3 regions of the Microbacterium sp. NPDC087591 genome follow, and region 3 is predicted to be linked to each of the others. Evidence: predicted binding sites of a transcription regulator. Region 3 holds the regulator's gene; each other region holds the start of a gene.
What was found. The regulator LexA, encoded in region 3, represses DNA repair genes until DNA is damaged. The targets are predictions, from matches to a motif close to TCGAACANNTGTTCGA.
Positions count from the first base shown of each region.

Region 1: the regulator LexA is predicted to act here: its motif matches at 3,746-3,761, upstream of recA (recombinase RecA).
Region 2: the regulator LexA is predicted to act here: its motif matches at 7,522-7,537, upstream of ACIOVG_RS06350 (DUF222 domain-containing protein).

Region 1 covers NZ_JBIUWU010000002.1:13,966-23,545, reverse strand. The annotation lists gene miaB (tRNA (N6-isopentenyl adenosine(37)-C2)-methylthiotransferase MiaB) at 1-1,478, opposite strand, end outside; gene ACIOVG_RS10655 (regulatory protein RecX) at 1,529-2,002, opposite strand; gene recA (recombinase RecA) at 2,500-3,549, opposite strand; gene ACIOVG_RS10645 (DUF3046 domain-containing protein) at 3,816-4,040, opposite strand; gene ACIOVG_RS10640 (helix-turn-helix domain-containing protein) at 4,063-4,371, opposite strand; gene ACIOVG_RS10635 (CinA family protein) at 4,513-4,998, opposite strand; gene pgsA (CDP-diacylglycerol--glycerol-3-phosphate 3-phosphatidyltransferase) at 4,995-5,570, opposite strand; gene ACIOVG_RS10625 (DNA translocase FtsK) at 5,570-8,314, opposite strand; gene ACIOVG_RS10620 (GNAT family N-acetyltransferase) at 8,387-8,881, opposite strand; gene ACIOVG_RS10615 (ribonuclease J) at 8,958-9,580, opposite strand, start outside.
Region 2 covers NZ_JBIUWU010000001.1:1,355,696-1,365,275, forward strand. The annotation lists gene ACIOVG_RS06315 (ABC transporter substrate-binding protein) at 1-470, opposite strand, end outside; gene ACIOVG_RS06320 (GntR family transcriptional regulator) at 597-1,316, shown strand; gene ACIOVG_RS06325 (DUF4127 family protein) at 1,331-2,848, shown strand; gene ACIOVG_RS06330 (glycosyltransferase family 2 protein) at 2,932-4,518, shown strand; gene map (type I methionyl aminopeptidase) at 4,525-5,298, opposite strand; gene ACIOVG_RS06340 (helix-turn-helix domain-containing protein) at 5,367-5,654, shown strand; gene ACIOVG_RS06345 (YciI family protein) at 5,671-6,009, opposite strand; gene ACIOVG_RS06350 (DUF222 domain-containing protein) at 6,148-7,491, opposite strand; gene ACIOVG_RS06355 (transcriptional regulator) at 7,785-8,090, opposite strand; gene ACIOVG_RS06360 (MFS transporter) at 8,173-9,414, shown strand; gene ACIOVG_RS06365 (cupin domain-containing protein) at 9,576-9,580, shown strand, end outside.
Region 3 covers NZ_JBIUWU010000003.1:32,835-42,414, forward strand. The annotation lists gene ACIOVG_RS14670 (SseB family protein) at 134-958, opposite strand; gene priA (bifunctional 1-(5-phosphoribosyl)-5-((5-phosphoribosylamino)methylideneamino)imidazole-4-carboxamide isomerase/phosphoribosylanthranilate isomerase PriA) at 942-1,688, opposite strand; gene ACIOVG_RS14680 (hypothetical protein) at 2,023-2,370, opposite strand; gene ACIOVG_RS14685 (AAA family ATPase) at 2,369-3,319, shown strand; gene hisH (imidazole glycerol phosphate synthase subunit HisH) at 3,341-3,979, opposite strand; gene hisB (imidazoleglycerol-phosphate dehydratase HisB) at 3,976-4,593, opposite strand; gene ACIOVG_RS14700 (histidinol-phosphate transaminase) at 4,590-5,684, opposite strand; gene ACIOVG_RS14705 (LysM peptidoglycan-binding domain-containing protein) at 5,747-6,109, opposite strand; gene lexA (transcriptional repressor LexA) at 6,421-7,107, shown strand; gene ACIOVG_RS14715 (arsenic resistance protein) at 7,179-8,144, shown strand; gene ACIOVG_RS14720 (prolyl oligopeptidase family serine peptidase) at 8,195-9,580, shown strand, end outside.

The sequences.
Region 1 (9,580 bases), on a different contig from region 3:
GGCACGGCACAGGACTCCGCCTGTGCGCGGTCCCAGGCGTCTCCCCCGCGGGTCCGACGGATCTGCAGCGGACGCCCGGACGGGTCGTCTGCGAGCAGATGGAACGGGGCCGCGTGCGTGATCGTCACGGTGACGACATCGCCGGGACGAGGAAGATCCGATCCCTCCGGTACCTGGAAGTGCACCAGACGGTTGTCCTGCGCGCGACCGGTCAGACGGTGCGTCGCCGCGTCCTTCTTGCCCTCGCCGGTGGAGACCAGGACCTCGACCTCACGACCGATCTGCTTCTGGCTCTCTTCGAGCGAGATGCGTTCCTGCAGCGCGATCAGTCGGTTGTAGCGTTCCTGGACGACGTCTTTCGGGACCTGGTCTTCCATCGTGGCGGCCGGGGTGCCCTCACGGATGGAGTACTGGAAGGTGAAAGCGCCAGAGAACCGTGCCTGTTCGACGACGCGCATGGTGTCCTCGAAGTCCTCGTCCGTCTCGCCCGGGAAACCCACGATGATGTCTGTCGTGATGGAGGCGTGCGGGATGCGCTCGCGCACGCGGTCGAGGATCCCGAGGAACCGTTCGCTCCGGTAGGAGCGTCGCATCGCCTTGAGGATGCGGTCGCTGCCGGACTGCAGCGGCATATGCAGCTGAGGCATGACGTTGGGGGTCTCTGCCATGGCGTCGATGACGTCGTCCGTGAAGGCCGCGGGGTGCGGGCTGGTGAACCGGATGCGCTCGAGCCCATCGATCTCCCCTGCGGCGCGCAGGAGCTTGCCGAACGCATGACGGTCGCCGAACTCGACGCCGTAGGAGTTGACGTTCTGGCCCAGCAGCGTGACTTCGAGGGCACCGTCTTCCACCAACAGCCGGATCTCGTTCAGGATGTCGCCGGGGCGACGGTCCTTCTCCTTGCCCCGCAGGCTGGGCACGATGCAGAACGTGCAGGTGTTGTTGCAGCCCACCGAGATCGACACCCAGCCGCTGTGGGCTGCATCGCGCTTCGTGGGAAGCGTGGAGGGGAACACTTCGAGTGACTCGAGTATCTCGAGCTCGGCCTCGCCGTTGTGGCGCGCGCGTTCGAGGAGACCCGGCAGCGAGCCCATGTTGTGCGTCCCGAAGACGACATCGACCCAGGGCGCCTTGTCGAGCACGGCCTGCTTGTCCATCTGGGCGAGGCAACCGCCCACGGCGATCTGCATGCCTTCCTTGCGCCGCTTGACGCCGGCCAGCTGACCGAGCGTTCCATAGAGCTTGCCCGCCGCGTTGTCGCGCACGGCACAGGTGTTGATGATGACGACGTCCGCCTCGGTCCCGGCCTCCGCACGGGTGTATCCGGCGCTTTCCAACGACCCGGACAATCGCTCGGAATCGTGCACGTTCATCTGGCACCCGAAGGTGCGCACTTCATAGGATCGCTGTCTGCCGTCTACGTCGACGGCTGCCGACGAGGCGGTGATGATCGTCGGTTCGCTGCGCGGGATAGTCATGATGATCCCATTGTACGAGCGTGATCCCGTGGATCAGCGCGAGAAAGGCGTCAGTCGGAGTCCACGAAACGCACGCCGCTCGCGGGACCGCCGAAGGCCGCCTCGGCCAAGGCGGTCTTCGCGGCCGTCATCGCGACAGACCCGTTGTAGCCGCGGCGGGACAGCTGGCCCACCAGTCGCCGGAGAGCCGTCTCCTGGTCGAGCCTGCTGAGGGATCGGGCCTTGGTCCGCGCGAAGTCGAGCGCTCGCTCCGCGTCATCGTCGGGCAACTCGTCGAGCGCCGCGTTGATCACGTCGCGAGGAATTCCCCGCTGTGAGAGAGCACGAGACAGCGCAACACGCCCCTGACCCTTGCGCTGCGTGCCCGATTCCACGAGTTGGCTCGCGAGCTCGGCGTCATCGAGGTACCTGCGCCGAGTGAAATCGTCGATCACGTCGTCGACCTGAACGCCGTCGAGGCCGTGCGTCTTCAGCACCGCGCGGGCCTCGGAGATCGACAACGAGCGCACTCTGAGCTTACGCACGAGGCTCTCGGCCGCGACCTTCTGAGTCTCCTCAGGGTCGGGGCCTTCGGCAATATCGTCTTCCTCATGACCGCCTTGACCATCCAACGCGCGCAGCCGCGGGGCCCTCTTCGCCGACGCTCCCCCACGCGCGGGATGCCGATCGCTCGGATCGCCATCAGCGTAGGCATCAGTCGGGCGACCGCTCTGCGGTGCCGCGTCCCAGGTCGAACGCCAGAGCTCGGCATCGCCGGTCCGCCGCGGCGCGACGGGAGCCGCCTGCGCAGTGATGTCTGACGTCTCTACGTCTGTTCGTCCAGCGTGCGTCCTGCCAGAAGAAAGCCATTCCTCCGCACTCCCGGTGGCTGGACCGCCACCGGTGGCCGACCCGCGCCCGGTCGTCGCGTCCTCGCCGGAGTCTGCCACGCGAGTGCGATCGCGTCCGCCGAACAGCGGGATAACGGGGGCGAGCCGCTCGTCAGAGTTCCGCGGTCCGCCCCCGCTCTCACCGGTCATGATCAGGCCGGACGACGCTCAGCGAGCTCGTCCGCCGAGGCAACAGCTGCCACCTGCGGGCCGATGCCGAGCTTCTGCTTGATCTGGGTCTCGATCGCCAGCGCGATGTCGGGGTTGTTCAGCAGGAACGTGCGAGCGTTCTCCTTGCCCTGCCCCAGCTGATCGCCGTCATAGGTGTACCAGGAGCCGGACTTCTTCACGATGGCATGCTCGACACCGAAATCGATCAGGCTGCCCTCGCGCGAGATGCCGATGCCGTACAGGATGTCGAACTCCGCCTGCTTGAACGGCGGCGCCATCTTGTTCTTCACGACCTTGACGCGAGTGCGGTTACCGACAGCATCGGTACCGTCCTTCAGCGTCTCGATCCGACGAATGTCGAGTCGCACGGACGCGTAGAACTTCAGTGCCTTTCCACCGGCCGTCGTTTCAGGGGAACCGAAGAAGACACCGATCTTCTCGCGCAGCTGGTTGATGAAGATCATCGTGGTGTTGGTCTGGTTGAGACCACCCGTGAGCTTGCGGAGCGCCTGCGACATGAGGCGAGCCTGGAGACCGACGTGCGAGTCGCCCATCTCACCCTCGATCTCGGCGCGCGGCACCAGGGCGGCCACCGAGTCGATGACGATCAGGTCGATCGCGCCGGAACGCACGAGCATGTCGGCGATCTCGAGCGCTTGCTCTCCGGTGTCGGGCTGAGACACCAGCAGCGCGTCGATGTCGACGCCGAGCTTCGCCGCATAGTCAGGGTCGAGCGCGTGCTCGGCATCGATGAATGCAGCGATGCCACCCGCACGCTGAGCGTTGGCGATCGCGTGCAGCGTCAGGGTCGTCTTACCAGACGACTCCGGCCCGTAGATCTCGACGATTCGACCGCGCGGCAGGCCTCCCACACCGAGAGCGACGTCGAGAGCGATGGATCCGGTGGGGATCACGGCAACGGGAGCACGCTCGTCGCTGCCCAGCCGCATGACCGAGCCCTTTCCGAACTGGCGATCGATCTGAGCGAGAGCTGTTTCCAGGGACTTCTCGCGGTCGGCGGGTGATGGCATGATGTGTTCCTTCTGCTCGCGTGGTGCCGCCTGTAGGCTGTCGCGGCGCTCCCGGCTGGGAGCAACTCTCCGACAAGGCGTATGGCTCATCGGCCATGTCTTCACCGTATGAGAGGCCTCCGACATTCGGTCAGCAAGCCCACAAACGGTGGAGAGCATCAGCCCTGAACCACTTGTGCAGAAGATTACGCCTGATTCGAACGCATCTTCGACGACACGCCGATTGCGGCGCGTCGTGAACCGGACTCATCGAACACCGGTACGGGTCAGCGCTTACGGGGCTCGAGTCGCCCGGCACCATGACGACGCGATTCGGGCACATCCATCTCATCGCACAGGGCGAACCAGATCTCCCGCGGAGGAACCCCCGCATCAAGGGCCTCCGCGGCCGTGCGATCGCCCAGCGGCGTGAGCACCAGGTCCTGGAGAAGAGAGGACGCGCGCGTTCGGAATTCCGACTCCACAGCGCGGAGGAATTCGCTTCGACGCATCGAGGAACGCAGAACCTGCGCCTCAGCGCAGCGAGAGCTCAGGCTCGATGGACGCCACCAGGTCGTCCGGAACGACGTCAGGGAAGACCTGGATGCCCTCGAGCACGGAGATACGATCGCCGACCTCACGCATGATGGTCGAGATCGGCACGTCGAGTGCATCCGCGACCGAAGCGAGGATCTCGCTCGACGCTTCCTTCTGGCCGCGCTCCACCTCACTGAGGTAGCCCAACGCGACCGATGCCTTGCTCGCGACCTGCCGGAGGGTGCGGCCCTTCTGCAGGCGGAAGTCCCTCAGCACATCGCCGATTTCCTGTCGTACAAGAATCATCGGAACCTCCTCCCGGATCGTGAATTCGGAGTCTCCTCCGACGAGATCGCCAGTCTAGTCCTACTGGCTTTCACAAAATCTACCCCTGCACTCTGTGGTTTGAATGTGAGCACATCATTCGTAACGACGCAGAGACGCCGGCTATTCCCCGAGCACATCGCGCAACGTCCGCAGCACCGCGTCAACCGTCGCAGACCGGATCTGCGCCCGGTCCCCGTCGAACAGGAACGCCGCTGTGCGCGACGCCTCGGGCGTGACAACACCGACATGGACCGTCCCCACCGGCTGACCGTCCGGCGAGGCCGGTCCGGCGATACCTGTCGTCGAGATTCCGACGTCAGCGGCGACGCCGTCGATGCTCACGGCGCGACGCACCCCCTCCGCCATCTGCAGAGCCACGGTGGGATGGACCGGTCCGTGGCGTTCGAGAAGCTCCGCATCGACGCCGAGCAGAGAATGCTTGATCGGCGTCGCGTACGCGACCACGCCTCCCCACAGCACCGCAGACGCACCGGGAACCTCGACGAGCGCGGCGCTGACAGACCCTCCGGTCAGCGATTCGGCGACGCCCAGCGTCCACCCTCGGCGACCTAGAGCGTCGAGTACAGCGGCGGCCGACGAGGTCATGACTTCTGCCGCGAGCCCCGCACCTGCGCGACGATGTAGTCGATCCCGCTCACCACGGTGAGGATGAGCACGACGATCATCAGCACTGCGGTGATCAGAGTCCAGGGCCCGAGCCCGATGAGCTCATGCAACGGGAGCAACGCCCACCCCAGAGCCACGCCCTGGAATGCCGTCTTGATCTTGCCCATCCACGCGGCCGCAACGACATGCTCCTTGGCGACCACCAGCCGATGAACGGTGATTCCCCACTCGCGCACCAGGATGATCAGCACGATCCACCACTGCAGTTCGCCGAGGATCGCGAGTCCAATGAAACCGGCCCCGGTCAGGAGCTTGTCGGCGATCGGATCCCAGAGCTTCCCGAAGTCGCTGACGATGTCGTACCTGCGCGCCAGGTAGCCGTCGACCCAGTCCGTGGAGATGGCGATGATGAAGAGGATCGCGGCTGTCCACCGGAGTCCTGGGCTCGTGATGCCATAGGTCCCACCGAGCAACAGCACGACGAAGAAGATGACCGCCAACGGGATGCGGGCGACCGTGATCGCGTTGGGAAGCTGCCGAGGAATGGTCATCAATCGCGTCCCGTCAGGCCCCAGGCGTCTTCGTCACCCTCGGACTCGACGACCGGCAGTCCGTCGAACTGCGCCTCGATCGGGTCGAGCCCGCTCGGAAGCGGAGGAACCGGAGGAACGGCCGGGGCGGCAGGAGCTGCCGCAGCCGCGGGGGAATCCTCTCCGCGCAGCTTGGCCATCACCTGAGGCAGCTGCTCGGCTGTCGCCAGCACGTCGCGCGCCTTTGAGCCCTCGGAGGGACCGACGATCTCGCGCGACTCCAACAGGTCCATCAGGCGGCCGGCCTTCGCGAATCCGACGCGCAGCTTGCGCTGGAGCATCGAGGTGGAACCGAACTGGGACGAGACGATGAGCTCCGCGGCCGCGAGCAGCAGCTCGAGATCGTCGCCGATGTCCTCATCGACTTCCTTCTTCTTGCTCGGCTCCATCGCCTCCTGGACGTCGGAACGGTACTCGGGACGAGCCTGGCGGGTCACGTGCTTGACGACCGCGTCGATCTCCTTCTCATCGACCCACGCGCCCTGCAGGCGGAACGGCTTCGACGATCCCATCGGTGAGAACAGCGCGTCACCCTGGCCGATCAGCTTGTCGGCACCCGGGCTGTCGAGGATCACGCGGCTATCCGTGACGCTGGTCACGGCGAAGGCCAGGCGGGAAGGGACGTTGGCCTTGATCAAACCAGTGACCACGTCGACGCTGGGCCGTTGGGTGGCGAGCACGAGGTGGATACCGGAGGCACGAGCGAGCTGCGTGATGCGCACGATCGAGTCCTCGACGTCGCGCGGGGCGACCATCATGAGGTCGGCGAGCTCGTCGACCACGACCAGGAGGTAGGGGTACGGCTTGAGCACCCGCTCGCTGCCGACCGGGAGTTCGACCTCTCCCGCGCGCACGGCGCGGTTGAAGTCGTCGATGTGACGGAAGCCGAACGACGCGAGGTCGTCGTACCGCATGTCCATCTCCTTCACGACCCACTGGAGCGCCTCTGCGGCCTTCTTCGGGTTCGTGATGATGGGCGTAATCAGGTGGGGCACGCCGGCGTAGCTGGTGAGCTCGACGCGCTTCGGGTCGATGAGGACCATTCGCACATCAGAGGGCCGTGCCCGCATGAGCAGGCTCGTGATCATCGAGTTCACGAAGCTGGACTTACCCGAGCCGGTCGAACCGGCGACCAGCAGGTGAGGCATCTTGGCGAGGTTCGCGATCACGATGTTGCCGCCGACGTCCTTTCCGACGCCGATGGTCATCGGGTGGGTGCTCTTCTGGGCAGCCTGCGACCGCAGCACGTCGCCGAGCGCGACCATCTCCTTGTCGGCGTTCGGGATCTCGATGCCGATCGCGCTCTTGCCGGGGATGGGCGAGAGGATGCGGACGTCATTCGAGGCCACGGCGTATGCGAAGTTGTTGCTCAGCTGCAGGATCTTCTCGACCTTGACGCCGTGTCCGACCTCGACCTCGTACTGCGTCACCGTCGGACCGCGCGAGAAGCCGGTGACCTTCGCGTCGACCTTGAACTGCGACAGCACGCTCGTGATCTGCTCGATCACCTTGTCCGTCGCCTCGGAGCGCTCGACAGGTGCGGGTCCTTCGACGAGCAGTCCGGGAGACGGAAGGATGTACGGAGCGACCGGAGCCTGCGGGCCACGGTCCCCCGGCCCCTCTGTGCCGAAGCCGTCGAGGCCCGGGAGCTCGGGCATCTCACCCGTGTCCGACTCGTCATCGAGCAGCGCCGTCGTCTGCTGTCCGGCGAGCGACTCCGTCACCGAGCGGACGTCGGAGAGGATCTCGGTCGCCGCATCCTGGGCGTTGGCGACGATGACGGCCTGGTCGTATGCGGGTGTCGGTTCCTGCGTCGTCAGCAGTGCGGTGATGTCATCCGAGCCGAGCGTGCCGTCGTCAGGGTCCTCCTCACGACCGGTCTTGTTGCGGCGCCACCACGGCAGCACATCGGGGTCATCGACCTTGTCGGCCTCGTCGACCGGCGCGGCCTCCTTCACCGGCTTCTCGGCGCGCTCGGCGTCGAACATCCAGGCGTAGAGGTCGCCGAGGCGAGCGCCGATCCGGTTCGGCGGAGTCTTGGTGAGGATGAGCACGGCGAGCACGGCGAGCAGGCTCAGCACGATGTAAGCGACGACGGGGGTCAGGAACGCGAGCGGCTCGCCCACCATCCAGCCGAACAGGCCCCCGGCCTCGCTCAGGGCGAGCATCCCCTCTTTCGGCTGCGCGCGGACGACGGCGCCGAACTTGTCAGTGGTGCCCGCCGCGACGTGGCAGAAGCCGGCCAGCGCCAGGATGAAGAGGCCGAACCCGATACCGATGCGACCGTTGTCATGCACCGAAGACGGATGCCGGAACAGCCATCCGGCCAGGAAGAGGAGGAGCACGGGCATCACGAAGGCGACGCGACCGATCAGCCCGCCCACGGAGTACGCACTGATGTTCGCGGCAACCTCGTTGCCGATGAAGAACCACTCGTTGACGGCGCCGAGGATCGCGACGAGGACGAGCAGGAAGGGGAACCCGTCACGGCGGTCGTCCTTCTCGAGCGTCTCCGGCCCGAAAGCGCGGAACAGTCCCCCGACACCGTGCGCCAGTCCGCCCCATGCTCGGACGACGACGGGAGGCTTGTCGGCTTCGTCGATGTACTTCTTGGGCGCAGGCTGAGCCTTCGGAGCGGCCTGCCTCTTGGGGCGAGCCGGTGCGCTCTCAGACGCGCGCGCGGATTTCGTGGTGCTCCTGGCCATGCTCTCACGTTACGCTCAGGCACCGACGTTTCCCCGCAATGACGCGGCTTTCCGGTGATCCGGAACGCGGGCTCAACCGGTGCGCCGCACCATCGTGTCACGGAGGAGCCCCTCTGCTGAGACGGTGAAGCCCTCAGACCGGTAGAGGCTGCGCGCGAAGTTGTCACGCTCCACGCTCAGCGAGATGCGCGCATGACCGTGCGCGCCCGCCAGCTGGACCACGCCGCGCAGCAGCATCCGTCCGACGCCTCGTGCACGCCACAGCGGATGGACGCCGACGATGAGCTCCGGCACCGACGCGGCGACGAACCCGAAGCCCGGTTCGTTCTGCGGCAGCATCCGGAACCACGACGCGCCGATCGGGATGCCGTCGGCATCGATCGCGACCAGCCCGTCGTCCGCCGAGCGCTTCCACCCCGCGATGTACCGACGGTGTTCCGCCGAGGTCAGGACCTCATGACGAGGCCGCACTCCCCCGGCTCGCCAGTTCGCGGCCTCCACGAGCATGTCGCCGAGGAAGACGGCATCGGACTGCTCCGCCGGCCTCGTCGAGAATCCCGTGTGCATGACGCGAGCCTAGGCCCGCGGTGTTACACCCCGATGTCGGTCAGCCGTGAAAGCACGACGGTCGCGCATGGGCCGTTCAGGCCTCGATGACGAGCGGCACGATCATCGGACGACGACGCAGCCGCTGGTTGACCCAGCGACCGATCGTCCGCCGGACGACCTGCGAGAGCGAGTGCGTGTCGCGGACTCCGTTGCCGGCCGCCTCTTTCAGCGCGGCCACGATCTTCGGGGTCACGTCGTCGAAGACAGAGTCGTCTTCAGCCACCCCGCGTGCGTGGATCTCCGGCCCGGAGATGATGCGTCCGGTCGCGGCATCCACCACCACGATGACGGAGATGAACCCCTCCTCTGCGAGGATGCGACGATCCTTGAGGTCGGCGTCGGTGATCTCGCCGACCGTGGAGCCGTCGACATACACGAACCCGAGGTCGAGCTGTCCGGCGACGCGCGCGTCCCCGTTCTTGAGGTCGATCACGGTGCCGTTCGAGGCGATGATCGTCCGCTCCGGGGCGATCCCGGTGTCCTGCGCCAGCTTCGCGTTGGCGATCAGGTGCCGGTACTCTCCGTGGACCGGGAGCACGTTCTTGGGCTTCAGGATGTTGTAGCAGTAGATGAGCTCGCCGGCGGCGGCGTGCCCGGAGACGTGCACCTTCGCGTTCGCCTTGTGCACGACGTTCGCACCGAGCTTGGTCAGTCCGT
Region 2 (9,580 bases), on a different contig from region 3:
TAGAGGAGCTGGAAGCTGTGGATCGCGATCGGCAGCGAGTAGATCTTGCCGTCGTAGGTCATCTGCTCCATGGCGCTGGGCACGAAGTCATCGACGTCGATGCCCTCCGCCGCGATCGCGTCGTCGAGGGGAGCCAGGATGCCCTTCGAGGCCCAGGCGCCGACGGTGTTGCCGAAGTTGTCGGAGATGTCGAAGGAGCCGTTCGACGAGGACATCGACGTCAGCTGCTTCTGGGTGTCGGGGCTGGACACGCCCGTGACGACGATCTCGTCCTGGCTGTCGTTGAAGTCGGCGATGATCTCCTCGAGGACCTTCGCCTCCTCTCCGCCCCACAGGTACGAGAACGTGATCTCGGTCGGACCAGCGGAATCGCCGCCGCCCGTGCCGCATCCGGTCAGGGCGACGACCGTCGCCGTGGTGAGGGCACCGGCGATCAGTGCGCGCCGGCGCATGTGCTGCTTCATGTGCATGGGTGTTCTCCGCTCAACATTGACCTGAAAGGATTGGAATAGACCAATTCGGAACCGCTGAGAACAGACATTGACACATCCGGCGGCTGTCGTCAAGATTGGGTTAGTCCAAATGAGGGGGATGCCATGACGGCGATCGACGGTCTGACGAAACACGAACGCGTGCGTCGGCATCTGGAAGAGGTCATCCAGCAGGGACTCGCGCCCCATGAGAAGCTGCCGACCGAGCGGGATCTGGCCGAGTCGCTCGAGGTGAACCGGCAGACGGTCCGCCGCGCGCTCGACGAACTGGAACGCGACGGCATCGTCTACCGCCTGCAGGGTGCTGGCACCTTCGTCAGCGCGTCGCGCATCAGCAAGACCTTCGAGCTGACCTCGTTCTCGGAGGACATGCACACCCGCAACATGCGGCCAGGATCACTCTCGGTCGATGTGGGCACCGCCGCGGCCGGGCAGACCGCCGGCTACGCGCTCAACCTCAGCCCGCAGTCTCCCGTCGTGCGCATCCGTCGCGTGCGCACGGCAGACGACATCCCTATCTGCCTCGAGGTCTGCGCGATCGCCGCCGACGCCGTGCCCGGCCTCGAAGACGGCATCGTGGGCGACTCGCTCTACGACGACCTGCGCACCCGCTTCGGTGTCGTCGCCGTGCGCGCCGATCAGGAGATCCACGCGGTGGTGCTCGACGAGGAGCAGGCCGAAGCACTGCAGACCCCACCCTTCTCCCCCGCCTTCCTGGTCAAGCGCACGACCTACGACGCGCGCAGCCGCCCCATCGAGTACGCCGAATCGGTGTACCGCGGCGACCGCTACTCCTACCTCGTCTCGATCTCCCGCCCCTCGTGAAAGGCAGTCCCCTCGTGTCCGACCCGTCCCCCCGCCCCCGCATCGCCCTGCTGCCGCTCGACGATCGGCCGGTGAACGTCCGGCTTCCCGGCGACGTCGCCGCCGTGGCGGGAGTGACGCTCGATGTCCCCCCGGCCGAGCTCCTCCCCTCGTACCGCACGGCTGGCGATGCCGCGGCCCTCGGCGAGTGGCTGCTCGAGCGTGCCGCCGACCCGGCGACCGTGCACCTGGTCGTCTCCGTCGACATGCTCCTCTACGGCGGACTCATCGCCAGCCGCACCAGCGACGACACGACGCGCACCGTCCTGGAACGCCTCGACGTGCTGCGCGAGGTCCGCCGGCGCCGGCCCGACCTGCCGGTCTCGGCGGTCTCCCTCGTCACGCGCGCGAGCAACTCGTACTCGGCGGCGGAGGAGGAGCCCGCGTACTGGACGACGCACGGCAAGGAGATCCACGCGCTGGGCGGCGATGCTCACCGGCTGCTCGGCGAGACTGAGGTGCTGCCGCTCGCCGACCTGACCCCGGTGCCGGCCGACGTCGTGTCGGACTACTCGACCCGGCGCCTGCGCAATCACATCGCTAACCTCTCCGCTCTCGCGCTCGTCGAGGACTCGACCCTCGACTTCCTCGCCATCACCGCCGACGACACGGCGCCTTTCGCGGCCGGAAGCGCCGAGCAGGTGTGGCTGCGCCACTGGATGCGGATGCTCCCCTCCGGCCGGAGCGTGCTCATGTACCCGGGCGCCGACGAGGTCGGTGCCGCCCTGGTCGCACGCGCCCTGGCTGCGCATGCCGGCGTGACGGCGTCGTTCTCGGTCGCGTGCGCAGACGCCGACGGCATGACGCGGATCCCCCCGTACGAGAACATGTCGCTCTCGGCATCCGCCAGCCGCCAGATCCGCGCCGCCGGGGCGGTGGAGGTCGACGAGGGAGGAGACGTGACCCTCGTGCTGCACGCCCCCGACCCCGACCGTCACGACATGTTCCGCGGACGACCCGACGCCGTCGATGCGGATGCCGTGGCCGGCACGGTCGCCCTCGTGCAGGCACGCCTGGATGCCGGGGAGCATGTCGCCCTCGCCGATGTGCGCTACCCGAACGGCGCGGACGAAGCCCTGGTCCGCGCGCTCGCCGAGGCGGACCTGCTCGGCCGGCTGGAGGCGTTCGGCGGGTGGAACACGGCGGGGAACACGCTCGGCAGCGTGGTCGCCGTCGCGGCCGCGGCCGTCGTCGGTCGCGCTGCGGGGACGTTCGACGCCCGCGCGGCGCGCATCGCCCTGTTGACCCGCCTGCTCGACGACTTCGCGTACCAGGCCGTCGTGCGCACGGATTCCGGCGCGGCGCTGTTCCCCGACATCTATCCGATGACGGACGACGCCCAGGTCGCGAAGGCCGAGGAGGCGATCCGCGACGAGCTCTCCTCGCTCCTGGAGGCGATGCTCCCCGCCGACGGCGTGCAGATCGCGGAGCTGACGCTGCCGTGGCGACGCTCATTCGAGATCGGTCTCGTGCTGACGGAGGAGTCCCGCTGACCGATCTCACGACGCCATGCACGGGGCGCGCCGAAAAGGCAACCCCCGTGCAGCGCACAGGAAGTCATGTTTGACTCGCTCTGGTGTCCCCAGAGTCTGATCGTCAAGAGCCGTCCGCGTCCGTCCGAGTGAGCGTGGTGGTTCCGGTGTTCCGGCCCGGTCCCACGTTCGACGATCTGATCGCCTCGTTCGACCGCCAGACCCTGCCCACCGAAGCGTTCGAGGTGCTGCTGTGCGACGACGGCTCCGGCCAGGAGACGCACGCCCGGCTGATGGAGGTCGCGCGCACGCGGTCGAACGTGCGCGTGCTGGATCTGCCGCACTCCGGATGGCCTGGTACCCCGCGCAACCGCGGCGTCGAGGCCGCCCGCGGGACCTACGTGCAGTTCGTGGATCAGGACGACTGGCTGTTCGACGGCGCGCTCGAGAAGCTGTGCGACTACGCCGATCGACACGGGTCGGATGTCGTCGTCGGCCGCGAGGTCGGGATCGGTCGCGATCTGCCGACGCGGATCTTCCGCCGCGACATCCCGCGCGCACGGCTGGGCGAGGACCCGCTGCTGGAGATGCTGACCCCGCACAAGCTGTTCCGCACGGCGTTCCTGCGCGCGAACGGCATCCGCTTCCCCGACGGCAAGGTCCGCCTGGAGGATCACCTGTTCGTGATGCAGGCGTACTTCGCGGCCGAGACGATCTCGATCCTGGCGAGCGAGCCCTGCTACGCGTGGGTCAAGCACCCGGGGAGCGCCAGCTCGTCGCGCATCGATCCGGAGTCGTACTTCCCGCACCTGGAGGCCGTGCTCGACCTGGTCGAGGCGCACACCGAACCGGGCCGGCTGCGGGACCGGCTGCTGCGGCACTGGTACCGAGGGAAGATCCTGGCGCGGCTCGCGGGTCGGCGCATGGCGAAGTACCCCGTCGCCTACCGCGAGCGTCTGCTGCGCGTGGTCGCACCGCTGGTGCAGAGGAGGTTCGGGCCCGGCGTCGACGGCGGTCTCGCGTTCCCGCACCGCATCCGCTCCGCTCTGCTGCGTGCCGGTCGGTGGGAGGACCTCGTGCGCCTCGCACGATTCGAGACCGACATGGGGTGCCGGGCGACGGTGACCTCCGCCGCCTGGTCGCGCGGCGGAGGACTCCATCTCATGCTGCGGGTGACGATCACTCACGACGGGCACGATGCCCTGGTCTTCGAGACGACCAAGGCCGGCGCGGATCGGCTGGTGTCGGTGCCGTGGCTCGCAGATCTGCCGGCGGACGCCCTCGTCGCCGGCGGCGAGCTGCGCAACGACCGAGTCGAGCTCGTGCTGTCCGACATCGTCTCGGGGGACGCGGAGGCGGGCTCGCGATCGCTGGCGACACAGCGGCAACCCGACCTGGGTGCGGTCGCCGTGACGGTCGACCCGCTCAAGACCTTCGGCCCGACGGATGCGCTGCGCAGCGCTCGCCTCACCGCGAGGATCCGACGGGCCGGCTGGACCTTCGACGTTCCCGTTCAGGCAGACCCCGAGACGCTCGCCCGCGCCGGCAGGTCGCCGTTCCTGGCCGGTCGCACGTGCGAACTCGTCGCCACGGATGACGGTGGTGTGGAGCTGCGGCGCGAATGGCCGGGAGGCCGGCTGAAGGATTCGGCCGGCCGCGCGATGCGGCGTTGGCGCGCACGGCGGAAGTAGGGGGCGTCAGCCCCGCGGCAGGGTCAGGATCTCCGCACCCTTCTCGGTGATCGCGATGGTGTGCTCGGTATGCGCGGTGCGGGCGCCGGTCGCGCTGCGGAGGGTCCAGCCGTCGTCATCCGTCACGAGCTCGTCGGTGTCGGCCATGACCCACGGCTCGATCGCGAGCAGCAGACCGGGGCGCAGGATGTAGCCGCGGCCCGGGCGTCCGTCGTTCGCGATGTGCGGGTCCTGGTGCATGGTCGAGCCGATGCCGTGGCCGCCGAACTCGAGGTTGATCGGGTAGCCGGCACCGCGCAGCACGGTGCCGATCGCGCGCGAGATGTCGCCGATGCGCGCCTTCGGGCGGGCGGCGGCGATACCCGCGGCGAGCGCGCGCTCGGTCGCGTCGATCATGGCGAGGTCTTCGGGAGCCTGGGTCTCCCCGACCACGAAGCTGATGGCCGCGTCAGCCGAGATGCCGCGCAGCGTGACGGCGAGGTCGAGCGTGAGCAGGTCGCCGTCGCGGAGCGCGTAGTCGTGGGGAAGGCCGTGCAGCACGGCGTCGTTCACGGCCGTGCAGATGTAGTGGCCGAAGGGTCCGCGGCCGAACGAGGGCGCGTAGTCGACGTAGCAGGAGACGGCGCCGGCATCCTCGATCATCTGCTTCGTCCACTTGTCGATGTCGAGCAGGTTCACCCCGACCGTGGCGCGCTCCTTCATGGCCTGCAGGATGGTGCCGACGAGCGCCCCCGTCTCGCGGGCGCGGTCCAACTCGGCAGGGGTCAGGATCTCGATCATGGGGGTCTCTCCGTGGGTACCGAAAACTATCCCGGTAATACTATCCCGGTATTAGTATGGGCATCATGATGGTCCGGATGCCGCTGACCCCCGCCGAGCTCGCACGCGGCGAGCGCCTGGGCGCCCTGCTGCGCCGCGCGCGCGGGGAGCGGTCGATGCTGAGCGTCGCCCTCGACGCCGGAGTCTCGCCCGAGACGCTGCGCAAGATCGAGTCGGGCCGGGTCGCGACGCCGGCATTCTCGACGATCGCCGCGATCGCCGGAGTGCTCGAGATCTCGCTGGACGCCCTGTGGGCCGAGATCGGAACAGATGCCCTCGCCGGCCTCGCTCCCGGCCGGGAGCGGATCGCCTCGTAGCCGAGATCGCCGCGGGTCAGCTCTCCGGGTCGTAGGCGAACTCGCGGAGCTCCTGTGCGCACCGGCACGCCTTGGCGATCCTGTGCGCCCACTCGACCGCGTCTTCGCGGGTCGGCAGTTCGAGCACCGTGAAGCCGCCGGTGAGCTCGCTGCCCGGATAGGTGGTCTTCTGGACGGTGCCGTCGACCGCGACCAGCACGGGATCGATCTCTTCGGCGATGCCCCCGCCGAAGACGTAGACGCCCGCCGCTTTGGCCTCGGCGATCACCGCATGGGACTCGGCCACGACGGTCGGGAAGTCCTCTTCGGCGACCTGCATGGCATCACTCGGGAACGAGATGAGGAACTTGGTCATGCGTCGATGGTGCCGCGCGGGTGGCGACGGAACAAGGGGGTTGCGTCGCCGCTGCTCGTCCGCTCAACCGCACGCCCGCTGGTCCGCTCGCCCGCTCGCCTGCTCGCCCGCTCGTCTGCTCGCCCGCTCGCCCGCTCGTCAGGCGGCGATGTCGAAGCGGGCGCGACCGCCGAGGCGCGGAGTGCGGGCGGGGTCGACGTAGCGCGGAGGCACGAACCAGACGCGCGCGGCCACTCCTGCGCCGTCGATGCGGATCTCCCAGTCGTTGTCGTGGATGCGATGGTGACACGTCTCGCACAACAGCACGCCGTTCGACAGGTCGGTCGGTCCATGATCCCGCTTCCACCATCGGATGTGATGCGCTTTCGTCATCTCCGGCGGCAGCCCGCACATCGCACATCCTCCGTCGCGTTCCACCAGTGCCCGTCGTTGCGCGCGGGTGAAAAGGCGCTTCTCCCGACCCCAGTCGAGGATCTCGCTCTCACCACCGAGAACACAGGGGATCACGCCACCTCCGGCCGCCATCCGACGGGCCGCCGCGACGCTGATGGGCTGGTCGATGCCGTCGATCGCCGCGGAACCCGTTCCGGACTGCAGTTCATCGAGGCCGATGCGCACGATCACCGTCGCCCCGGCCAGCGGGAGTCGCTCCGCGGTGCATCCCAGCGCGTGAGCGCAGAGGACGGCGAGGCCATCGGCCTGGATCATCGCGACCGTGCGGCGATCCGCATCCGGCGATTCGGGGTCGGGAGCCTCCGCGCGGGCCGCGAACGCCGCGGTGACGTATCCGCGGATGGCAGCGACGATCGGAGCCGCCGTCTCGACATCGAGCTTGGCGTCGAGGTGCAGCATGCCGTTGCGCTCGAACATCCTGAGCGAACGGGCGCTGCGCTGCTCCTCGCCGCGCGGTTCGACCCCATCCGGATCCAACCACGCTTCCGCCCGCACGATGAGCTTGCGCAGGTCGTCGAGCGAAAGGCCGGGGGCAGCTTCTGCCAGCATCCGCTCCCCCACTGCGATGCGCTCCGCGCCGGCCGCGACGCGGCATCGGTCGAGGAGCGCCACGATCAAGGCGGCAGCCTGGACGCCGATCATCCCCGACTCGAGCGCCGCGCGCACGGCAGGATACCTGGCGGGCAGGCGCGCGCCCAGAAGGTCACTGCGCGGAGCCGTAGCCTCGCCCACCGCGACCAGTCGCGCGGCGTCGCCGGTCGAGATACCCGTGGTCGCGGCGATGAGTTTGGCCGGCGAACGGTACCCCCGCTGCTTGGCCAGGCCATCGGCGCCGAGTTCGGGACGAGACTCCCGCGCGATGCCCGCAGCCACCTCGGCGTGCACGGCATCCAACTGGCGCTGCAGCGCTCCGATGGCCTCGTGGACCCCGATGAGCTGATTCCGCGTCAGCTCGAGCGCGTCATCCGCATCCGCCCACACGGCATCGAGGCGGAGGACCGCGTCGTGCAGGGCGAGGAGTGTGGACATACTCGATTTTACCGCGGAGAAGGACCGAATTCGTATTTTTGTTCGAATGTATTCCGATACTTCAGCATGCCGCAGCGGGAGCCTGGGGACCGGCGCAGAGACGTCAAGTCTGGCTAGAGCGTGGTTGAGGCACCTGCTTCGGCCGCCGGGTTCAGCCACCCCGACCCGGCGCTTGCCTCGGCCGAATACCCTCGCCTCGGCCAGATCTGCCGCATACGGCCGAGGCAAGCGCATTCGTCCGAGCGAAGTGCACCGTCAACCGCGGAGCCCCGCACCCGCACCCGCCCCCGCAGCTAATTCCGGAGCACCGACTCCAGCAGTCCCGGGAACAGCGCGTCGAGATCGTCACGGCGGAGCGTGAGCATCCGTCGGCGACCGTTGGGCTCATTGCGGATGACGCCCGCCTCGCGCAGCACCTTCATGAAGTGCGACTTGGTCGACTTGGGGAGGTTCGGGTCTGTGGCGTGGCAGGCGGCCATGTCGAGCGGGCCGTCGGCGAGCTGGCGCGTGATGGCGAGGCGCTCGGGGTCGCTGAGCGCGAAGAGCACATCGGTCAGCTGGATCTCGGAGCGCTCCGGGTGCGGAAGATCGCCAGGCATGGTTCGATAATAGTTGAACAATTGACGGATGGCGAGTACGCTCCGATAGTTCGATGATTCTCGAACCATATGAGGAGTCGCCATGACCAGTACCGCGCCGATCGTCGTGCCGACGGCATCCGCTGCCCTTCGACAGGCGCATGCGCCGACCCGCCCGCGTGCACGATTCGGGTTCGCGCTGGCGATCGTGGCGCAGATCCTGATGATGGTCGGGGCCAGTGCGCCGTCGCCGTTCTATCCGGTGCTGGCGCAGGACATCGGTTTCGACGCGATCGTCATCAGCGCCGTGTTCGCGGTCTACGCCGTGGCCCTGCTGCTCACCCTCCTCACCGCCGGGTCGCTCTCGGACCACATCGGCCGCCGACCGGTCGCCATCGCCGGGTTCCTGCTGCTGGCGGGGAGCATGTTCCTGTTCTGGCACGCAGATGCCGTCGCCGTGCTGTTCCTCGCCCGCATCCTGCAGGGCATCGCGAGCGGTCTGCTGATCTCCGCGCTCTCGGCGACGGTGCTCGACTTCGCGCCGGGCGGACGTCCGGGCGTCGCGGCGCTGTGGAACGCGCTGAGCCCCGGCATCGGACTCGCCCTCGGGGCGCTCACCTCGGCCGTGATGCTCGACGTCAGCGGCGAGGCGCTGCTCGACGTGTTCGCGCCGCTGACTTCCGCGTACATCGTGCTCGCGGCACTCTTCTTCCTCATCCCCGAGACCGCACCGCGCAAGCCGGGAGTGTGGGCGTCGCTGAGCTTCCGCCTGTCAATCCCGCAGGAGATCCGCGCGGACTTCTGGCGTGGAGCCCCCGCCGTGATCGCGGGCTGGGCGACCGGCGGGCTGTTCCTGTCGCTCGGTGCCAACATCGTGCGCGGCGAGCTCGGCGGCACAGACCACATCTGGCAGGGGCTCGGCGTCGTGCTGCTCGCCGGAGTCGGCGCGGTCACCGCGTTCGTGCTGCGCAAGATCCCCGCGCGCTCGATGGTGCTGTTCGGCACCTCGGCCCTGGCAGTCGGCACGCTTCTGTCGCTGATCGCGCTCGGCGTGGAGTCGCTGCCCTTCTACCTCGCCGCCGCCGCCGTCACCGGCATGGGCTTCGGCACCGCGTTCTCGGGAGTGGTCGGCTCGCTCGCCCCGCGGATCCCGGCGACCCAGCGCGCCGACACCTTCGCCGTCATCTACCTGCTCGCGTACCTGGCCTTCGGCGTGCCGGCCGTCATCGCCGGGGCACTCGTGGGGGTCGTCGGGCTGGAGGCCGTGTGCGTCGGGTACGGCGTCGTGGTCATCGCGCTGGCGGGGGTCGCGTTCGGACTGCGGGTGCGGGCCGGGCGGGCCTGAGGCACCGTTCGCCCGCGCGCTCGCCCGTGCGCCCGCCGGCTCCGAAGGAGAACTCCCCTTCGGGAGGATCCCTCGGCGCGATTGCTCCGCACGAAAGCGAGTTCTCCTCCCGAATGCCGCCGTCACGAACCGACCGAAAGGACGTCGCTAGGCTTCGAGGCATGAC
Region 3 (9,580 bases):
CGTCTCGCGACGCTCGCTCAGGAACCACGGGGACCCTCCCGCTTCGCGGGCCCCTCCCGATGCTCACTCCCGCGACGTCCCGACCCGCTCCACGGTCGCCCTCGTCGAGGCCGGTGGAAGCAGGAGAAGGCGGCTAGGCGCTGCGGCGGAGCTTGACGGTCAGGGAGTCCGCGAGGACGGCGATGCGGTCGTCGGCCGCCCAGCGCTGAGCCAGCCGGGAGAGCACGGCATCGAGCACCTCTCGCTCCAGGCCGTCGACCAGTTCGAGGACCACCACGAGCTCAGGGCCGCGGAGGCGGGCATCCGGGTCGCCCGCGGCCACCGCCACGTCGATCACGGCGAGCTCGTGCGCGACGCTCTCCTGCAGCGCGGTGTAGACCTCGGCAGAGAGGAAGCTCGGCTCCCAGGCATGCCCCTGGGCGATCGCCCAGACCGCGGGTCGCCGGAAGACGAACTCGGTGTCGGACGTCGGATCGAGCACGATGAGGTCGGTGTCCTCCGCGGACGCCGCGAGGGCAGCCCGAAGCGCCTCGACCGGGATCGGTCGCGCCGTGGGATCCCACTTCTGCATCGCCTCGACGGAGGAGAACACCGGCTGCACGCGGCGCCCGTCCGGAGCGGCGACGGTCACGATCGACAGCTCCTGCGTCTTGTCGACGGCGAGCCCGCTCGGCGCGATGCCCTCCTCGCCCTTCTCGGCGATCAGCGGGATCAGCACCCGAGCGGAACGAAACGCGTCGACGACCTCCACCTGGCTGCCCTGTCCTGCCCGGAAACGCAGAAGCGCGGCGAGCAGCGCGGGGTCGGCTGAGCCGTCGTCCGCCGCATGCGGATTCGACTCGAAGCTGCGGCCCTCCCACGGGACACCCGCGGAGTCGCCGTGGTTCGCGGCACCGTGACCGTGATCGCTGTGACCGTGGTCGCCGTGCCCGCAGGCGTCGTCAGTCCCCTGCGACATCCAGCGCCTCGGCCAGCGTGAACGCGCCGGCGTAGAGAGCCTTGCCGACGATGGCGCCTTCGATGCCGAGCGGCACCAGCTCGCGGAGAGCCGCGATGTCATCGAGGTTCGAGATTCCCCCTGACGCCACGACCGGCTTCGGAGTGCGCGAGGCGACCTCGCGCAGCAGTTCGATGTTCGGTCCACGCAGCGTGCCGTCCTTGGTGACGTCGGTGACGACGTAACGGCTGCATCCGGCGTCCTCGAGGCGCTCGAGGACCTCCCAGAGGTCGCCGCCCTCCTTGGTCCAGCCGCGCGCTGCGAGCGTCGTGCCGCGCACGTCGAGGCCCACCGCGATCGCCTCGCCGTAACGTCCGATCACGTCAGCGGCCCATTCGGGGTTCTCGAGTGCTGCGGTGCCGAGGTTGATGCGGGTCGCGCCGCTCTCGAGAGCCGCTTCGAGCGTCGCGTCGTCGCGGATGCCGCCGGACAGCTCGATGTTGACGCCGCGGTACTGCTTGATGACCTTGCGCAGGATGGGAGCGTTGCTTCCGCGTCCGAACGCGGCGTCCAGATCGACGAGGTGGATCCACTTCGCGCCCTGCGCGACCCACTCCCCTGCGGCATCCAGCGGATCGCCGTAGCTGGTCTCGGTACCGGCCTCGCCCTGCGTGAGGCGAACGGCCTTCCCGCCGGCGACGTCGACGGCCGGGAGAAGCGTGAGAGAGGGAGACTGCGCGAAGTCGTTCATGGGTTCCTAAGGTGAGGATTCAGATCAGCGGTCCGAGCACACCCGTCACGGACGCACGAGAACCGAGGGTATCGCGACCCCGGTCGCCCTCCAAATGCGCGAGGGATGCGACCGAAACGCACGGGATAGGCTGAGGCATGATGTCCGGACCGCACGAAGAAGCCATACCGGGTTCCGGCGCGCGTCGACGCAGCGAGCAGCCCCCTCTCGTCGAGTCGGTTCCCCTCTTCTCGACCGACGCCCCCGCAGTCCCTCCGCGCCCGACCACGACCCCGGCGCCTCCGGCTCACCCGCCGTACCGGCGCACCCGCGCAGAGGCCCGCGAAGAACGTGATCAGCAGATCACCGCACCCCCGCAGCCGGTGCCGCCCGCCCCCGCCTCGCCGCCGGCCCCCGCCTCCGCGCCCGTCGTGCCTCGCGCGCCCGCATCGCCCCCTCCGGTCACGGCGGCGCCCGACGCGGCGCCCACCGACACCGTCCCACGCCTCCCGGTGACTCCGCGCACGGCAGCCTCGCCGACGCAGACCGCGCCCGCGCCCCGGGTGCCGGCCCCCGCGACGCCTGCATTCCCGGCGCCCGCTGCCCCCGCGCCTTCCTCGCCTGCACCGGCGCCCGCGGCCGCGGCACCCGCCGCCTCCGCGCCGACTCCTGCGTCGTCCCCGTCCGCCGCACCGACGTTCATGGCGCAGGACTCGCACCCTGAGCGGCGGGTGCGCGAACGGGACTCCTTCCTGCAGACCGAGCGCCCCGAGGAGCCTGCCCGTGAGGGCGCCCGCGGCGCCCTCAACCGTCTCGGCCTGCGCATCCGCCCTTCCGCGGACGAGCAGTCGGCCAGGGATGACGAACTCGCGGTGAGCCAGCACTGGCCCGGTCCGCGCACGATCGCCGTCGTGAACGGCAAGGGCGGCGCGGGCAAGACGCCGACGACCATCCTGCTCTCCGCCGTGTTCGCCCGCTACGGCGGTGCCGGAGTGCTCGCCTGGGACAACAACCAGACGCGCGGCACCCTGGGGTGGCGCACCGATACCGGAGCGCACGATCGCACCCTGCTCGAGCTGCTCCCGGAATCGCAGCGGCTGCTGGGCACCGGTGCCCAGTCCGCCGACCTCGCGCATTTCATGCACCACCAGCCGCGGGAGAAGTACGACGTCCTGCGTTCGAAGCCGATCAGGCTCGCGCACGAGAACCGGTTGAGCCCGACCGATGTCGATGCGATCCACTCCGTCGCGGCGAAGTTCTACCGTCTGATCGTGATCGACTCCGGCAACGACGAGTCGGACCCGATGTGGTTGCGCATGATCGACCACGCGGACCAGCTCGTGATCGCGACCACGACGCGTGCAGACCACGCCGAAGCGGGCGCCCTGCTCATCGAGGCGCTCGAGGAGCGCGACGAGAGGTCCGCCCGCCTGGCGCGTCAATCCGTCGCAGTCGTCTCGCTGGCGGATCCGAAAGCCACGGCCGCGGAGGTCGAACACGTCACGAACGGGTATCGCTCGCTGTCACGAGAGGTCGTCAGCATCCCGTTCGATCATGAGATGGTCGACGGCCCGCTCCGTTACGGCGCTCTCCACAAGCGCACTCAGCGGGCGTGGCTGTCTGCCGCAGCGGCCGTCGCCCGCGGGTTCTGAGCGGGCGGACGTTCTCCGGGATCAGCGGAGGCTGCCGATCCAATTGCGCAGGAGCTGGATGCCGGCCTCTCCGGACTTCTCCGGGTGGAACTGCGTGGCAGACAGCGGCCCGTTCTCCACGGCAGCGAGGAACGGATCACCGTATGTGGTCCAGGTCAGCACCGGCTGCGGGAACGGCGGGATGACGTCGAGCTCCCAGGACTGAGCACCGTAGGAGTGCACGAAGTAGAAGCGCTCCTCCTCGATGCCCTGGAACAGCACGCTGTCGTCGCCGGGGCTGACCGTGTTCCATCCCATGTGAGGGAGGACGGGGGCGTTGAGCTCCGTGACGGCGCCCGGCCATTCACCGAGGCCCTCGGAGTCGACGCCGCGCTCGACACCGCGCTCGAAGAGAATCTGCATGCCGACGCAGATCCCGAGCACGGGGCGACCGCCGGCGAGACGACGGTCGATGACCTCGTCCCCTCCGTGCGCGTGCAGGGCATCGCGTACCGCGGCGAACGCACCCACACCCGGCACGACCAGACCATCGGCCTCGAGCGCCTCCGCGCGGTTGCGCGTGAGGACCGCATCGGCGCCCGCCGCAGCGAGTGCCTTGACGGCGGAGTGGACGTTGCCCGACTCGTAGTCGAAGACAGCGACCTTCGGGGTGCGTGTCACAGTGCGCCCTTGGTCGAAGGGATGCCGTCGACGAGCGGGTCGAGAGCCTTGGCCTGACGGAATGCCCGTGCGAACGCCTTGTACTCCGCCTCGGCGATGTGGTGCGGGTCACGGCCGCCGAGCACGCGGACGTGCACGGTGAGGCCGGCGTTGAACGCGATGGCCTCGAAGGAGTGGCGCACCAGGGAGCCGGTGAAGTGACCGCCGATGAGGTGGTGCTCGAAACCGACCGGCTCTCCCTCGTGCACGAGGTACGGACGCCCGGAGATGTCGACGACCGCCTGCGCGAGCGCCTCATCCAGCGGAACGAGGGCATCGCCGTAGCGGGAGATGCCGGACTTGTCGCCCAGCGCCTCGAGGATCGCCTGGCCGAGCACGATCGACACGTCCTCCACGGTGTGGTGGGCGTCGATGTGCGTGTCGCCGGATGCCCGCACCGTGAGATCCGTCAGCGAGTGCTTCGCGAAGGCGGTGAGCATGTGATCGAAGAACGGCACCGAGGTGTCGATGCGGCTGGCGCCGGTGCCATCGAGGTTCAGTTCGAGTTCGACGGTGGACTCCGACGTGCCGCGCACGCGGCTCGCGGTGCGCGGGGTCAGGGCGAGGCTGCTCATGATGCCGAGTCTATCGAGGCCAGCGCATCGAGGAACGCCGTGGTCTCGGCCTCGGTGCCCGCGGTGACGCGCAGGTGACCGGGGATGCCGACGTCGCGGATCAGCACGCCCTGGTCGTAGAGCTTCTGCCAGGTGGCCTTCGGATCGGCCACTCCGCCGAACAGCACGAAGTTGCTCCATGATTCGTGCGGCGTGTAGCCGAGCGCCTCGAGGGTGGCGGTGATCCGGTCGCGCTGCTCGACGATCTCGTCGACCATTCCGAGCATGACATCGGCGTTGCGCAGCGCGGCGACGGCGGCAGCCTGCGTCAGCGCGCTCAGGTGATAGGGCAGCCGGACCAGACGCAGTGCATCGATGAAAGCGGGATCTGCCGCGAGGTACCCGACCCGCGCGCCCGCGAAGGCGAACGCCTTGCTCATGGTGCGCGAGACGGCCAGACGCGGCCTGCCGTCCAGCAGCGAGAGCGCGGACGGGGCCTCACGCGGGGCGAACTCCTGGTAGGCCTCGTCCACCACGACGATGCCGCGGGCGGCCTCGTACACGGCCTCGACCACGTCGAGGCTCAGCGGAGTGCCGGTCGGGTTGTTCGGCGAGCAGAGCAGCACCACGTCGGGATCGACGTCCCGCACCTGGGCGGCCGCCTCCTCTGGGGTGATCGTGTAATCGGGCTGTCGCGTGCCGGCAACCCAGCGGGCCCCGGTCCCCTGCGCGATCAATGGATACATCGAGTACGTCGGAGCGAACCCGAAGGCGGTGCGCCCCGGTCCGCCGAACGCCTGCAGAATGTGCTGCAGAACTTCGTTCGAGCCGTTTCCCGCCCAGATCGCGTCCGCCTCGAGACCGTGCCCCAGGTAGGTCGCGAACGCCTCACGCAAGGTGGTGAACTCGCGGTCGGGGTAGCGATTCACATCGCGGATCGCGACAGCGATCTCATCGAGGATGTCGCTGGCCACCTCATCCGGGATCGGATGCGTGTTCTCGTTCACGTTGAGGGCGATCGGAAGCGGCGCCTGTGGGGCACCGTACGGGGCCAGCCCGCGCAGGTCGTCACGGAGCGGCAGGTCATCGAGTGAGGCGGTCACCCTTCCCATGCTAGAACGCTCGGCGGTGCGCGGTGATCGTTATGGCAGAGGACCGGCGGCGCGGATCGCGTTCAGTTCGTGTACTGGGTCGGGATCGACAGCGTCTGACCGATCTGCAGCTCGCCGGTCTGGAGGACGTTCAGCCGGCTGATCTCACCGATGACCTCGCGCGGGTCGGCTGTCGGCGCGATCTCGCTCGCGATCGACCACAGCGTGTCTCCGGGGAGGACGGTGACCGTCTCGAAGCTGACCGTTCCGGTGCTCTCATTCGAGGCGAGTGCGCTGCCGCCGCTGATCGCAGCGAACGCGATGCCGACGGCAAGAGGCACAGCGGCGAGGGCGAGAAGCACGCGGCGACCGCGAACCGTCAGCCGAAGACGCGTCGCCGGACGGGCCGGGATGACTGCTGCAGTGCTGAAGGTGATGGTGCTCATGGTGTGCTCCTCTGCGTCGCCCCCGTTGTCGGGAGGATCAGCCACCCGCCGCGAGGGCCGATGGAAGTTGGCGTAGCGTTCGCATCCTGCACTCGGCCGGGAGGGCTGGATGCGAAGCTACGTTCCGAAGATATCTTCGAGTTCGAACATCTGTCAAGCTTTCTTCGAAACCACATCCGCCAATCTGCCGACACGCTCGAACAGATCTTCCAGATCCGCATGATTCTCGGATACGGTTTCGATACGAACACCCCACCACGGGCCTCCGACATTCGAAGAGCAGCGTCGGAAACGTGCACCGAAGGAGCATCATGAGCGAGAACTCAGCCCCCGAGCCGGAGGCACCGCGCACGCGCCGTCGGAAGAGCCTGAGCCCCAAGCAGATGGCGATCCTCGAGGTCATCCAGACCTCGATCGCCCAGCAGGGGTACCCGCCGAGCATGCGCGAGATCGGCGACGCGGTCGGGCTCAAGTCGCTCTCCAGCGTCACCCACCAGCTCGGGCAGCTCGAGCTGAGCGGCTACCTCCGTCGCGACCCCGGCAAGACCAGGGCCATGGAGGTTCTGATCGATCTCCCCGGCTCCAGCACGGAGAACCCTGCCGATGTGGCGACGCCGGTCGGCGACGCAGCGCTCGTCCCCCTCGTCGGACGCATCGCCGCCGGCGTGCCGATCACGGCGGAGCAGCAGGTCGAGGAGATCTTCCCCCTCCCCCGTCAACTCGTCGGCAAGGGCGACCTGTTCATGCTCAAGGTCTCCGGGGAGTCGATGATCGACGCCGCGATCTGCGACGGCGACTGGGTCGTCATCCGCTCGCAGAACAGCGCCGAGAACGGCGAGATCGTCGCGGCGATGCTGGACGACGAGGCGACCGTCAAGACCTTCCGTCGTCGCGACGGCCACACCTGGTTGCTGCCGCGCAACTCCGCGTTCGAACCGATACTGGGCGACGAGGCCACGGTGCTCGGCAAGGTCGTCGCCGTGCTCCGCGCCGTCTGACCCTCGACCGCACACTCCCTCGACGCGAGGTTCGCCGGCGCGACTCCGTCACCCTCGTACAGTGGGAGGCCATGGCTGAGACGACGCGCACCCCGTGGCTGGAGCGACATCAGGTCGCTCTGTATCTCGCGGCCATCCTGATCGGTCTCGGTCTCGGCCTCGCCGTTCCCGGGAGCGGGTCCCTGGAGCTCGCGATCGAACCGGTGCTCGGACTGCTGCTGTTCGCGACCTTCCTGTCGGTGCCCTTCCGCCGGGTCGGGGAATCCCTGCGCGACGCCGGATTCCTCTGCGCGCTCGGGGTGCTCAACTTCGTGCTGGTCCCGCTCGTCGTGTACGCCCTGTCCCGCTTCGTGGCAGACGACAACGCCCTGTTGCTCGGCATGCTCCTCGTGCTGCTCACACCGTGCGTCGACTACGTCATCGTCTTCACGAGGCTCGCGGGCGGGGCTGCGTCGAAGCTGCTCGCGGCCGCTCCGCTGCTCATGCTGGCCCAGATGCTCCTGCTGCCGCTGTATCTGCTGCTGTTCCTCGGCTCGGATGCCGCCCCGCTGATCGACGCCGCTCCGTTCATCCGGGCGTTCGTGCTCCTGATCCTCCTTCCGCTGAGCGCCGCCGCCCTCGTGCAGACGCTGGTCCGCCGATTCCCGCTCATGCGGGCGATCGAGAGCGGGCTGCTCACCGCGATGGTGCCGCTGATGATCGCGACGCTGATGGTCGTCGTCGCGTCACAGGTGCGCGGGGTGGGTGCGCAGTTCGGCGCGCTCGCCCGAGTGGTGCCCCTCTACATCGCCTTCGCGGTGGTCCTCGTCGCGCTCGGCATCCTCGTCGCGCGCATGACCCGCCTGGATCCCGCGTCGTCACGCGCGCTGACGTTCAGCGGGGTGACGCGCAACTCACTGGTGGTGCTCCCCCTCGCACTGGCGCTTCCCCCGGCCCTCGCGCTCGCACCGCTCGTGGTGGTCACCCAGACGCTGGTGGAGCTCGTCGTGATGGTCGCGCTGGTCCGCATCCTGCCCCGACTCCTCCCGCAGCGCTGAGCGCCGCCTCCGTCGCCGTCTCCGTCTCCGGGCACGAATAGGCTCGACGTATGACTTCGCCCTACGGGTCCTGGCCCTCTCCCTTCTCGGCGGCATCGGTCGCCGGCTCATCACCGCGCATCGACGGAGCGCGGTTCGTGGGAGACGAGATCTGGTGGGGCGAGTCCGTCCCGGCCGAAGGCGGGCGCGTCACCGTGCGGTCGTCGACGGGACGGGAGGTGCTGCCCGGCCCCTGGAACGCGCGATCGCGGGTGCACGAGTACGGCGGAGGCGCCTGGACCGCCGATCCCGACGGCATCCTGTACTTCGTCGACGCCACGGATCAGCGCGTCTACCGTCTCACCGCGGATGGCGAGCCGATGCCGCTGACACCCGAGGGGCCGGCGCACGGGGGTCTGCGGTGGCAGCACGGCCGCCTGCTCGCGGTGCGCGAGGATCTGACATCCGAGCCGCACCGGCGCGCGATCGTGATCATTCCGCTGGACGGCTCCGCGTCCGACGACGCGTCGGCGATCCAGACGATCGCCGACGGCGCCTCCTTCTTCGCGCATCCTGCCCTCTCTCCCGACGGCTCGCGGATCGCGTGGGTCGAGTGGAGCGAAGGGCGCATGCCGTGGGATGCCGCCGCGCTGCGGATCGCCACGGTGGACGGTGGCGCGACGGCCACGATCCCCACTCTGGCCGCACTGCAACCCGAGTGGATCGCCGACGACGCACTGCTGTATGCCGATGACCCCTCGGGGCGCTGGCTCCTTCACCGCCTGAGCCTGGACGACCTGACCCCGCGCGGCCCTGCCGAGGTCGTCGCTCCCGCCGACGCCGACACCGGCTACGGGCTGTGGGTGCTGGGCAACCGGTGGTTCCAGCCGCTCGGCGACGGCCGCGTCGTCGCGGTCCGCACGAACGGCCGCGACCGCGTCGTCGTGATCGACGCCGACGGCGGGAGCCGTGAACTCGACGTGCCGTGCGACGGACATGTGAGCGTGGACGACGTCAGCGGCAGCCGCGTGCTGATCTCCGGCAACGGCTCGCACGTGAGCCCCGGCCTGTGGCGCGTGGACGTGGACTCCGGCGAGGTGACGGCCGTACGCGGTGGCGCTCCGACGGACCCCGCGTGGATGCCCGCTGCGCAGCAGCTCGACATCGACGGCGCGCACGGACCGGTGCACGCCTTCGCCTATGCGCCGGCGAACCCGGATGTCACGGCCCCCGACGACGAGCTCCCGCCCTATGTCGTGCTCGTGCACGGCGGACCGACCGCGCATGTGACAGGTGCGGCGTCCGCGGCGATCGCGTTCTACACGAGCCGCGGCATCGGCGTGCTCGATGTGAACTACGGCGGCTCGACCGGCTACGGCCGTGCCTACCGGGAGCGGCTGCACGGTCAGTGGGGCGTGGTCGATGTCGACGACGTGATCGCCGCAGCGCGCGGTCTC